2 regions of the Ciceribacter azotifigens genome follow, and region 1 is predicted to be linked to the other one. Evidence: riboswitches for the same ligand, from Rfam matches in the RefSeq annotation. Region 1 holds a riboswitch; the other holds the start of a gene.
What was found. Region 1 has a riboswitch for cobalamin ahead of bluB (5,6-dimethylbenzimidazole synthase). Riboswitches for the same ligand answer to the same signal wherever they lie in the genome.
Positions count from the first base shown of each region.

Region 2: another riboswitch for cobalamin. It lies ahead of ACM6UT_RS16360 (energy-coupling factor ABC transporter permease); the one in region 1 lies ahead of bluB (5,6-dimethylbenzimidazole synthase).

Region 1 covers NZ_JBLQTA010000004.1:230,768-236,199, forward strand. The annotation lists gene ACM6UT_RS08460 (NADP-dependent malic enzyme) at 1-70, shown strand, start outside; gene ACM6UT_RS08465 (LuxR C-terminal-related transcriptional regulator) at 216-965, shown strand; gene ACM6UT_RS08470 (acyl-homoserine-lactone synthase) at 1,133-1,777, shown strand; gene ACM6UT_RS08475 (DUF2865 domain-containing protein) at 1,953-3,020, shown strand; gene bluB (5,6-dimethylbenzimidazole synthase) at 3,051-3,743, opposite strand; cobalamin riboswitch at 3,790-3,993, opposite strand; gene ACM6UT_RS08485 (TolB family protein) at 4,038-4,868, opposite strand; gene ACM6UT_RS08490 (NAD+ synthase) at 4,896-5,432, opposite strand, start outside.
Region 2 covers NZ_JBLQTA010000012.1:158-5,589, reverse strand. The annotation lists gene ACM6UT_RS16375 (efflux RND transporter periplasmic adaptor subunit) at 1-175, opposite strand, end outside; gene ACM6UT_RS16370 (TetR family transcriptional regulator) at 350-1,024, opposite strand; gene ACM6UT_RS16365 (phosphoribosylaminoimidazolesuccinocarboxamide synthase) at 1,033-1,983, opposite strand; gene ACM6UT_RS16360 (energy-coupling factor ABC transporter permease) at 2,187-2,840, opposite strand; cobalamin riboswitch at 2,895-3,110, opposite strand; gene ACM6UT_RS16355 (hypothetical protein) at 3,321-3,536, shown strand; gene ACM6UT_RS16350 (aldehyde dehydrogenase family protein) at 3,594-5,027, opposite strand.

The sequences.
Region 1 (5,432 bases):
GTCGGTGACCTCGCGCGGCGTCGTCAACATGGCAGCACTCGCCGTCGTGGAAGCCACGCAATCCGCATGACAATGTGCGTCGCGGGGATATCGCGACGCATGCTTCCTGTCACATGAAAGACGCATCATCATACCTCTTCCGGCGCATGAAAAATGCGCTGGACAAGCCATTTTTGCTGGACGATCTTACCCCATAGATTTGTCAGGGTCAGATAATGATTAACCAGAAGGGTTATTTTGACCTGCTGGACTGGCTGGAAAGCGAAGAGGTCGTTCGACCGCAGCCGTTTTTCAAAAGGATGCAGGCTGAGTTCGGGATCTCGAACATCCTCTACATCGACGCCATCCCTGCGGCGACCGGAGTCAGGCTGCATCGTATCCACCACACCTACGCGCCACATGTGGTCCGGGCTGTCACGGCTCTCGGTCCGCATGTCCTGACGCCGCTGCTGAAGCACGCCCTGACGTCGGTGCGCCCTCTGGACTGGTCCGTGCTGCCGCAAACGATTCCGAGCGCACAACTCCTGTTGTCCGTCGCCCGCGAACATTCGCTCTCCACCACCGGTGTCTGCTATCCACTCGCCTCCCGCGAGGGCCATGCGGCCCTGTTCGCGATCAGCGTCGCGGACGCACGTGACTGGCGGCAGTTTCGTCGCCACTGCGACCGCGACGTTCACGCTCTCGCAGCGAAGTTCCATGCAGCGGTGCTGGAGACATCCGACGAAGGCCTGAATCGCGAGAGCATGCGCTCCATTCTGACCGGCAGGGAAAAGGAGGCCCTGACCTGGGCAGCGGCCGGCAAGAGCTACTGGGAGATCGCCGTCATTCTCGGCATCTCGGAGCGGACTGTCCGCTATTTCATGTCGAACGCTCGGCGAAAGCTGAATGTCGTGAGCAATACGCAGGCCGTCGCAGAGGCGGTTTGGCAGGGCCTCATCTCCGGGCCCGATAGCCGTTCAGAATAGAACTCGCGCCCGCCGCAGCTCTTGCATGCGGCCCCGACACTGTAGACTGTACGATGGGCAAGCGAGAATAATCGCAAATTGCAATCACTTAAACTGTCCCTACCGCCAGTTTCAATTTCTGGCTGAAAAAGCGAATTTTTCTCCCTGACCTTAGAAGGGAGACCGGCATGATTAGGATTATCAACGGAGCCAACCGCGATCGCCATCGGAAAGAGATGGCAGACGTGTTCAGCCTGCGCAAGCGTGTCTTTCACGACCTCCTGAAATGGGATGTCAAGGTGGAGGGAGACTGGGAGATCGATCACTACGACGACGCCAACCCGATCTACGTCCTCTCCTATTCGCCCGAGACGGGGCGCCTGCGGGGAGCCCTGCGACTTCTTCCCACCCTCGGTCCGAACATGCTCGACGACACGTTTCCGGTCCTGCTCGGCGACAACCCGCCGATCCGCAGCGCCGCGATCTGGGAATCGAGCCGCTTCTGCATCGATCCGGAAATCTCGCAGGACCGTGCGTCCAACCAGGTGACGATTGCCGCCGCCGAGCTGATGTGCGGTGTCGGCGAACTCGGGATCGCCTCCGGGCTCACGCACATCGTTACGGTGACCGACGTGTTCCTGGAACGCATGTTCCGCCGCATGGGATGCCCCGGCGAACGGATCGCCGATCCGCAGAAGATCGGCTCCGTCTACGCGGTCGCCATCGCCTGGGAAGTGACCCAGGACCTGCTCGACCGGATGAAGGAGGTCGCCGGAATCGACCAGCGTGTGCTGGCAGAACCGATGACGCTCGAACAGGCCCGCGCCGCCTGACGGCGGTCGCGTTCGCCGGTCTGGTACCGGCCGGAGGCAAGCTTCCGGCCGGCGCTGTCTGTTAAGCCAAAATTGAGCTTCCGGTTGGCGGAATGACGCTCGCCAGCTATGATGATTGCGCCTATAGGCAAGTCGATCCGAGCAACGCCTGTCATTCGCCGATCGGGAACGCCAATTGCCGTACCGCCGTAGTCTCGCCCTGCTGTCCGTGATGGTCCTTGCGACCCTTCCTGTTCCGGCTGTCTCCCATGCGTCGATGATCTGCGACAGGTTGCGCGCGAGCCTCGTGAGCGAGCCGGAGGTGGTCGGAGATACCGCAGCGATGCGACGCTTCTCCAGCGCTATCGCCAGGCAAAACTTCGAGATTCGCAAGGCCCGCCAGCGCTTCCTCGACCTGCGCTGTGGGTCGCCGAGCGTCACCGACTACGCGGCGATGAACCGTCCGGAATGCGTCGCGCTTTCCGCCGACATCAAACGGCTGGACGCGGAAAAGCAACAGCTTGCGGACAGGCGCGATGCCGCGCGAAGCGGTGGCACGCAGCGCAACGAGGTCCGACAGAAGATTCTCGACACGATGGACGCCAACCGCTGCGACGACGAGCCGGTGGAGGCCGATACCACGCCTGCCGATCCTCCGCGCACCCCCTATCTCGACATGGTGGCGCCGCGCGTGGGTACGGACGGATTGCCGACGGGCGGCTGGCAGAACGGTGCCGGCGACCTGCAGACGCTTTGCGTGCGCAGCTGCGACGGGGCCTTCTTCCCGATCTCCTCGAATACCACGCCGCTCACTTTCCGGCGCGACGCGGAGCTCTGCCGGCAGATGTGCCCCGGCATCGAGACCGAGCTCTATTTCCGTTCTGTCACCGAACCAGAAAGCGGCGAGATGATCTCGACCGTGACAGGCAGGCCCTACCGGCAGTCGCCGACGGCGTTCTCCTACCAGAGCCGGCGCAAGGGCGAGCAACCCTCCTGCACCTGCAATCTCACGGACTTCTATCGCAAGATGAAGGAGCAGGCGGCCGGCGCGAACGTCCCCGACTACGGCTCTTCCGTCATCGACCTGAAGACGACCGGCAAATCGCTTCCCCAGCAAGCCGCTCCGTCCGCGCCCGTCGAGCGGCCTTACGACCCGGCGGAGAGGAAGGTGCGCCAGGTCGGCCCCGTCTTCATCCCCAGCGAGACGAGCGGTATCGACCTCAGGCATCCTGCGCTCTCCGGCCCGCAACCCATTCAGCAGTAGGGCACGGATGCCTGCGGCGTCCGTCGGATCTCAGCCGACGGACCTCTCCTGCCAGGTTTCGGAGAAAACCAGATCCTCAAGCGGCAGGCGCTGCCGCCAGCCCTTCACCGCCAGCTCCGGCTCTCCGTAAAGCGCGTCCACGTAGCCGAGGCAGAACCAGCCGATCACCTCGACATGCTCCGGGATCGAGAGAATCCGCTTGAGCTCGTCCTCGTGGAAGATGCTGACCCAGCCGACGCCGACGCCTTCGGCGCGCGCCGCAAGCCAGAGGTTCTGGATCGCGCAGACGGTCGAGTAGCGGTCCATGCTGAAATTGTGCGTGCGGCCGAGGACGACCGGACCGCCGCGCGTCGGGTCGCAGGTTACGCAGATGCCGAGGGGTGCCTTGCGGATGCCTTCGAGCTTCAGCGCACGATAGTCCTCACGCTTCTTGCCCGAGAACATTCCGGCGGCCTCGTCATTGGCGCGGCTGAATGCACGCCAGACTTCCTCGCGCCGCTCGGCATCGCGCACGAGAATGAAGTTCCACGGCTGCATAAAGCCGACCGACGGCGCGTGATGGGCAGCGGACAGCAGCCGCCAGACGAGATCGTCCGGCAGAGGGTCCGGCAGGAACTGGTCGCGCACGTCGCGGCGGGTCTCTATGGCTTTGTAAATGGTGGCGCGCTCCTCAACGGAGAAGGCGCCGGCTCGGACCATATGGTCCATCGGCTCGTCCGGCATCGTCAAATCCCCAACAATGCAAAGGACCGCCCGCCGTCCGCGCGGGCCAAGTCTATCTTGCCAGGCCGGTCTTCTGACTCGGCTTCCGCTGCCCGTCGCCGCCTTCCCGGCCAAAAGGCCAGTGACGCGAACCGGAAGACCGGTTCCTTGCGACAGGCATCCGCCACACAGCGTTGGGCACGTTCCGGATTGTCACCGGATTCCCGATTCTCCCGCCTTGCCGGCGGGCACCTGACGCAGCCGATTGTTCACAGTTCGCCGCCGGTGGCAAGTCCGACTACGTGCAACCCGGTTTCACTCGACGGGGAAATAGCGGACATAAGCGAAGGCGTCGCCGTCGGGAGACCAGCTCGGCACGTTCAAGGAGCCCTGTCCGCCGAAGAGCTCGATGAGCGTTTCCGTCTTTCCCGTCGTGATATCCATCCGCCGGATCGAAACCTGCTTGTCGCGCGGATGGCCTTCGACATCCGCCCCATAGGAGAGGAAGACGAGCGCGTCGCCTTTCGGTGCGGGGTGCGGAAACCAGTTGGCAAGGCCGTCGTCGGTCACCTGCGTGAGCCCGGTGCCGTCGGGCCGGATCTTCCAGATCTGCATGAGCCCGCTGCGATCGGAGTTGAAGTAGATCCACTGCCCGTCCGGCGAATAATCAGGGCCGTCATTGTGCCCGCCGCCGCGGATCAGCTCCCTCTCCTCGCCCCCATCGGCGGAGATCGTGTAGATGCCGAACTCGCCGTCGCGGATTCCGCAATAGGCGAGTTGCAACCCGTCGGGCGACCAGCCGTGCCAGTAGGACGGCAGCCTCGCGGTCACCTGCCGCGGCACGCCGCCCGCCGCCGGCAGGACATAGATGCACGATTTGCCGTGTTCGGTCTTGTCGGAGATCGCGAGCATGGTGCCATCGGGGGAAAGCCCGTGGTCGTTGTTGCACGCGCCGGCAAAGCCCGTATCGATCCGCTCCGGCAGCACACTTCCATCGATCGGCAGCCGGTAGATCAGGCCGTCGCCGTTGATCACCAGATATACACCGTCCGGCGTCCAGTTCGGTGCCTCGACCAGCGCCTCCGTCTGCCAGACGACCCTGGAGGTGCGGCTTTTGCAGTCGAATATCTCTACGGAACTGCGCATGCTCGCCTCCTGTCGGGATCGGCGGGATCAGCGGTCCCGGAACCGGTTGGTAATCGGGTAGCGCCGGTCGCGGCCGAAGTTCTTCCGGGTGATCTTGACGCCAGGCGCCGACTGCCGGCGCTTGTATTCGGCAAGGTAGAGCAGATGTTCGATCCGGTGGACGGTCGCAACGTCGTGGCCGCGCGCGACGATTTCTTCGACCGACATCTCCTGCTCGACGAGACATTCGAGGATGTCGTCCAGCACTGGATAGGGCGGCAGCGAATCCTGGTCGGTCTGGTTCGGCCGCAACTCCGCGGACGGCGCCTTGGAGATGATGTTGGCCGGAATGACCTCGCCCGCGGGCCCGAGCGCGCCCTGCGGCACGTTCTTGTTGCGCCAGCCAGAAAGCGCGTAGACCTGCATCTTGTAGAGGTCCTTGACCGGATTGAAGCCGCCGTTCATGTCGCCGTAGAGCGTCGCATAGCCGACCGACATTTCCGACTTGTTGCCGGTCGTCACGACCATGGCGCCGAACTTGTTGGAGATCGCCATGAGGATCGTGCCGCGCGTGCGCGCCTGCAG
Region 2 (5,432 bases), on a different contig from region 1:
GAAGCAAGGTGGTCAGCGGTTGTTCGGCCTTCTTCATGATGACGACGCTGACTGGCGACGGCGGCCGCTCCGCCCCCGCGCCAGCGCCGGCCTTTTGATCGCCGGAATCATTGCAGCCCGCCAGTGCGGCGGTCACGAGCAGGAACAGAGAAGGCAGCAGAAAACGTCTGGACATCAGTTCTTTCCGAAAAGAGGCGTGCACGAGAGGATCGGCAGGGCCGACGAAATAGCAGGCGTCAATTTTTATAGGCCATGTCCATCCCGGACAAGGGACGGCGACGGCATAATTCCGCGTCGTCCTAGCGTCGCTGGACGGGAGGCGATGCAAAGTGACGTAATAATGGTATCGTCACTTTGCAAGCGGATTTTGCAGTGCGGTATCGATCAGAGCGACAACTTCACGGCAACGTGTTGCCAATATGTCTGCCTTTTCCCGGGCGATCAATACCGGGTGGAGCACGCAGGCCAGTGCCAGAGTCGCAATTTCGGCGGCCTTGCGGCTGTCCTTGACGTGGTAGACGCCGCTTTCGACGCCCGCCTCGATGATTAGGGCAATGTCGTCGATAAGCATCTCGCGGTACTGCTCGGCGCAGGGCAGTTCCTGACCGGCCGAGAAAACGATCATCTCGAAGAGGTGCGGGCTCTTCTGCAGATCCCGCAGATGGCTTTCCATCAACTGTTCGACGAAGTGGAGGAGGCGCTCCGGAGGAGCCTTGTGGTCGTCCGGCCGGGCGAGCCGTTCGATCATCGATTCGAGATGGCGAACCGAAATGGCATCGACGAGATGCGTCTTCGAATGGAAGTGCTTGAACACATTGGCCGGCGACATGCCAAGTACTGCGGCGACGTCCGCCACCGCAACGTTCGTGAAGCCCTTGGTGCGGAACAGTTCCTCGGCCGTGTTGAGGATGTCCTCGCGCGTCTCCGCCGCCGGGCGACGCGGCTTGCGTGGGCTTCGCGCGGTGCGCGCGCCGGTCCGTCCTTTGCTCGACGGGAACGCTTCCTCTTTCGGCGCGATCGCCAACGTTTCACTCAGCTCCTTGGAAAGTAGCGATCGAGATTTGCGCGAACCCTTGCCAGCGGCGTTTCCCCGCTGTCGTCCGGCACGAACGTCTCGCCGGTGATTGCCTCATATGCTTTTATATAGACCTTCGAGGTGTCCTCGACCAGTTTCGCCGGAATTTCCGGAACTTCGTCCTTGTAAGGATCGCAGCGCTCGGCGACCCACGACCGGACGAAGTCCTTGTCGAAGCTCGCCGGGCGTTCGCCCTTCTCGAAGTGCTCGGGATAACTGTCGGCGATCCAGTAGCGGCTGCTGTCCGGCGTGTGGATCTCGTCGGCGAGGATGATGGTGCCGTCCTTGTCGGTGCCGAACTCGTATTTGGTGTCGACGAGGATGAGCCCGCGCTGGGCGGCGAGCTTCTGGCCGCGAGCGAAGAGCGCCAGCGCGTAATCCGAAAGCGTGTCCCACTGCTTCTGCGTCAGAAGCCCGGTCGAGACGATCTGTTCCGGCGTCAGCGGCTCGTCGTGGCCGCCATCGAAAGCCTTGCTGGTCGGGGTGATGATCGCCTGCGGCAGGACCTGGTTATCGCGCATGCCGTCCGGCAGCCGGATTCCGTACATTTCCCGCTGACCGGCCTTGTAGAGCGTGAGGATGGAGGTGCCCGTCGTTCCCGCGAGGTATCCCCGCACGACGATTTCGACCGGAAGGATGTCGAGCTTCTTGCCGACGACGACGTTCGGGTCAGGATAGTCCAGCACGTGGTTCGGACAGATGTCCTTCGTCTGTTCGAACCAGTACCGGGCCGTCTGGGTCAGCACCTGTCCCTTGTAGGGAATGCAGGTCAGAATGCGGTCGAAGGCACTCAGTCGGTCGGTGGAGATGATGATGCGCCGGCCGTCCGGAAGATCGTAGTTTTCACGAACCTTGCCACGATAGTAGTTCGGCAGTTCGGGGAAGTAGGCTTCGGAGAGAATGCGCAATGGCCTCGCCCTTCTGATGTCATGGAACGGACGCCGGTCGTCCTCGCCGGACCCTTAGTTTTCCGCCCGGTTTTGTCAAGCGAGGCCTTCGGCGGAAGGAAAGCCAAGGCGCTTTGGCCGGCGCTTATCAAAAGAAAAAAGCGCATGGCCCGACGTCCATGCGCTTTCCTGGTTTTGTGACAGGCGGCAACCGCCAGCCGGACTCAGGCGAAGGTCAGACGATCGACCTCGGTCATGCGGTAGACCAGCCCGTTCGCGCGGAAGCCCTTAATCACCGACACGGCGGTGAAGGTGATGAACGCTTCGACGACGAAGACCGGGAAATAGGCGGCGACCCAGGCGGCCCAGTCGGTGAGGGCGACCGCATCGTTGGAGATCATCAGCCAGAAGCCGACCATCGCCGAGACGCCCGCATAGTAGACGGCGTCGATGCGCAGGACCTTGCCGAGATTGAAGCGGTCGCGCAGCTTCGCATCGAAGAGCCGGCGGCCGAAGCTGTAGTGGACAGCGATCATCGGCACCATCAGGGAAAGCGCGTTGACGCCGAGATGCGGGATGTCGCCCGGCTCGAACAGGAAAGCCTGCAGGACGAGACCGAGCGCGAAGCCGAGCATGGCCGGCGCAAAACCGAAGAGCATGTAGATGGTCGTCGCGCCGATCAGGTGCAGTTCGGACGGGCCGACCGGCAGGTGCCAGGCCTGCATCAGGGCGGAAAACACCACCGCGGAGACGAGGGCCTTCGGCACGACCAGCGGATTGCGCACGACGGCCGGCAGCTGGGATGCGACGACGCCGAGGGCGGCCGCGTTCGCAAGGGCGATACGAACCGGATCGATAATTCCAACTTCAATATGCATTCTATTGCCTTTCCTCCGCGCCCACCGCGCGGAATTGCTTGAGACGCCACGGAAATCGTGGCCGAAGCGATGGCAGGTCTCCTGGCTCGCGGGTCTCGGCTCGGTCCGCCTTATCAACCGTTTCCGGCCAATGGCATGCTGGACGTCGCTCTCCGCTCACAGTTGCGGGGGCAGCTACGGTCTCGGCCCCTGATGGGTAATCCTCACCGTATTCCCTTTTCATCCACCACTTCGCTTTCGTCGGGTGGAACCATCGCTGGTTTTGAATAAGCCTGCAGTTCGATTGGCGACGCGGGATGGGCTGTTGCGGCCGGGACCACGAGCTTTCTTGATGCAGACCGTGTCGTGATAGTCGATCACGTGGACGCGGGCAATCCGCCATGAACGGATACGGGCCAAAATGCCGCATTGCAGCGCCTCTTCACGGCGTCTAGTGGGTTGACGAAAGTCAAGGCTGCCGGTGAAGAAAGGAAATCCGATATGCTCGCAAGAATGGTTTACAGTGTTCCGGTCTTCGGATGGATGCTCAGGGAAGCCTTTACCGGACCGACTACGGCCAAGCTTCTCTTTATCCTCAACCTGGTCCTGGTCTGGCTTCTCGCTATTGCGTACTTCGGCTACCCGGCAATCATCCTGCCGGCCCTGACCGCCGTGCCGGTGATCTTTACGACCCTGATCGTGATCACCAAGGGCTGACATCGCCTCAATTGTCCCATGCAGACGGCCGGGGGAGGTTCCCCCGGCCGTACCGTGTCAGGCGAGCGTATACTGTGTCTTCACGACCGTGAAGAATTCGGCCGCGTAACGGCCCTGCTCGCGGGAGCCGAAGGACGACGCCTTTCGACCGCCGAAGGGAACGTGAAAGTCGACGCCCGCCGTCGGCAGGTTCACCATCACCATGCCGGCTTCGGCGTTGCGGCGGAAATGGGTCGCCTGCTTCAGGCTCGTCGTCGCGATGCCAGAGGACAGGCCGAAGGGCGTGTCGTTGGCGACGCTCAGCGCCTCTTCATAGTCCTTTACGCGAATGACGGTGGCGACCGGCCCGAAGATTTCTTCCCGTGCGATCCGCATCTGGTTGTCGACCTCGGTGAACAAGGCCGGCTGAAGATAGAAGCCCGGTGTTTCCCGGTTGAGGCGCTCGCCGCCGAAAGCGAGGTTCGCGCCTTCCTTGCGTCCGATCTCTATATAGTCCATGTCCTGTGCCAGTTGCCGCTCGTCGACGACCGGGCCGATGTCCGTGCCGGTCTTCAGCGCGTTGTCGACTTTCAGCGCATGGAGCCGTTCGGTGACGGCACTGACGAAGCGATCGTGGATGCCCTCGGTGACGATCAGCCGCGAAGACGCGGTGCAGCGCTGGCCTGTCGAGAAGAAGGAGGAGTTTACCGCCGCATTCACCGCGACGTCGAGATCGGCGTCGTCAAGGACGACGAACGGATTCTTGCCGCCCATCTCGAGCTGGTACTTGCGGCCGTGTTCGACGGACGCGACGGCGATCCGCTTGCCGGTTCCGACCGACCCGGTGAAGCTGATGCCGGCGAGATCGGGGCTGTCGAGCATCGCCTGGCCGATGACCGAGCCCTTGCCCATCACGAGGTTGATGACGCCCTTGGGCAGACCGGCACGATCGAGAATGTCGACGATCGCCCAGGCACAGCCCGGCACGAGCTCGGCCGGCTTGAAGACGACCGTGTTGCCGTAGCAGAGCGCTGGGGCGATCTTCCAGGCTGGAATGGCGATCGGAAAGTTCCAGGGTGTAATGAGGCCGACCGGACCGATCGGCTCGCGGGTGATCTCCACGCCGATGTTCGGCCGCGCCGAGGGCAAGACCTCTCCCGCGAGCCGCAGGCATTCGCCAGCGAAGAAATCGAAGATCTGGCCGGCCCGGACCGTCTCTCCGAGCGCTTCGGGCAGAACCTTGCCCTCTTCGCGCGCGAGCAGCGCGGCGAGCTCGTCCTTGCGGGCCATGATCTCGTCGCTCGCCTTTCGCAGGATCGCGTGGCGCTCCAGGATGCCCGAGCGCGACCAGGCGGGAAAGGCCGCCTTGGCGGCGGCAATCGCCGCTTTCATGTCCTCGGGAGTGCCACGAGCATAGAGCCCGACGACATCATTGGTGTCGGAGGGGTTTCGGTTCTCGATCGCGTCAGCGCCGGTCCATTCGCCGGCAATGAAGTTCTTGTGCATGGTCATTGATCGTACTCCGCTTCTCTCGGCTCGGCGGCAACGGCTTGTGCAACCGGCTCCTATGGGGCGGCTGAAAACTGTCAGGCCCACGGAAGAATGGCAAGTCTGATATATCTGGTTGCGATCATGACTCTCTCATGCGCGAGCCGGTCACGGCCAGCCGGCTTAGCCCGCCGGCTCTCCTGTCCCGTCCTGCCGTTGCCTGCGACAATGCTCTGCCGGTGCGCGGCGGGGAGACAGGCCGGCTTTTCGCTTGAAAAGCTGACTGAAGTAGGTCGCATCGTGAAAGCCGAGGCTCTCGTGATCCCGGGAATGGTTCGTGGACGTGCCGCAGACATATTGACCCCGTGGGCAGACGATTTTGCGGCTGCGATGACGGCGGTCACCAAACGCACCATTGGACCGGGCGCT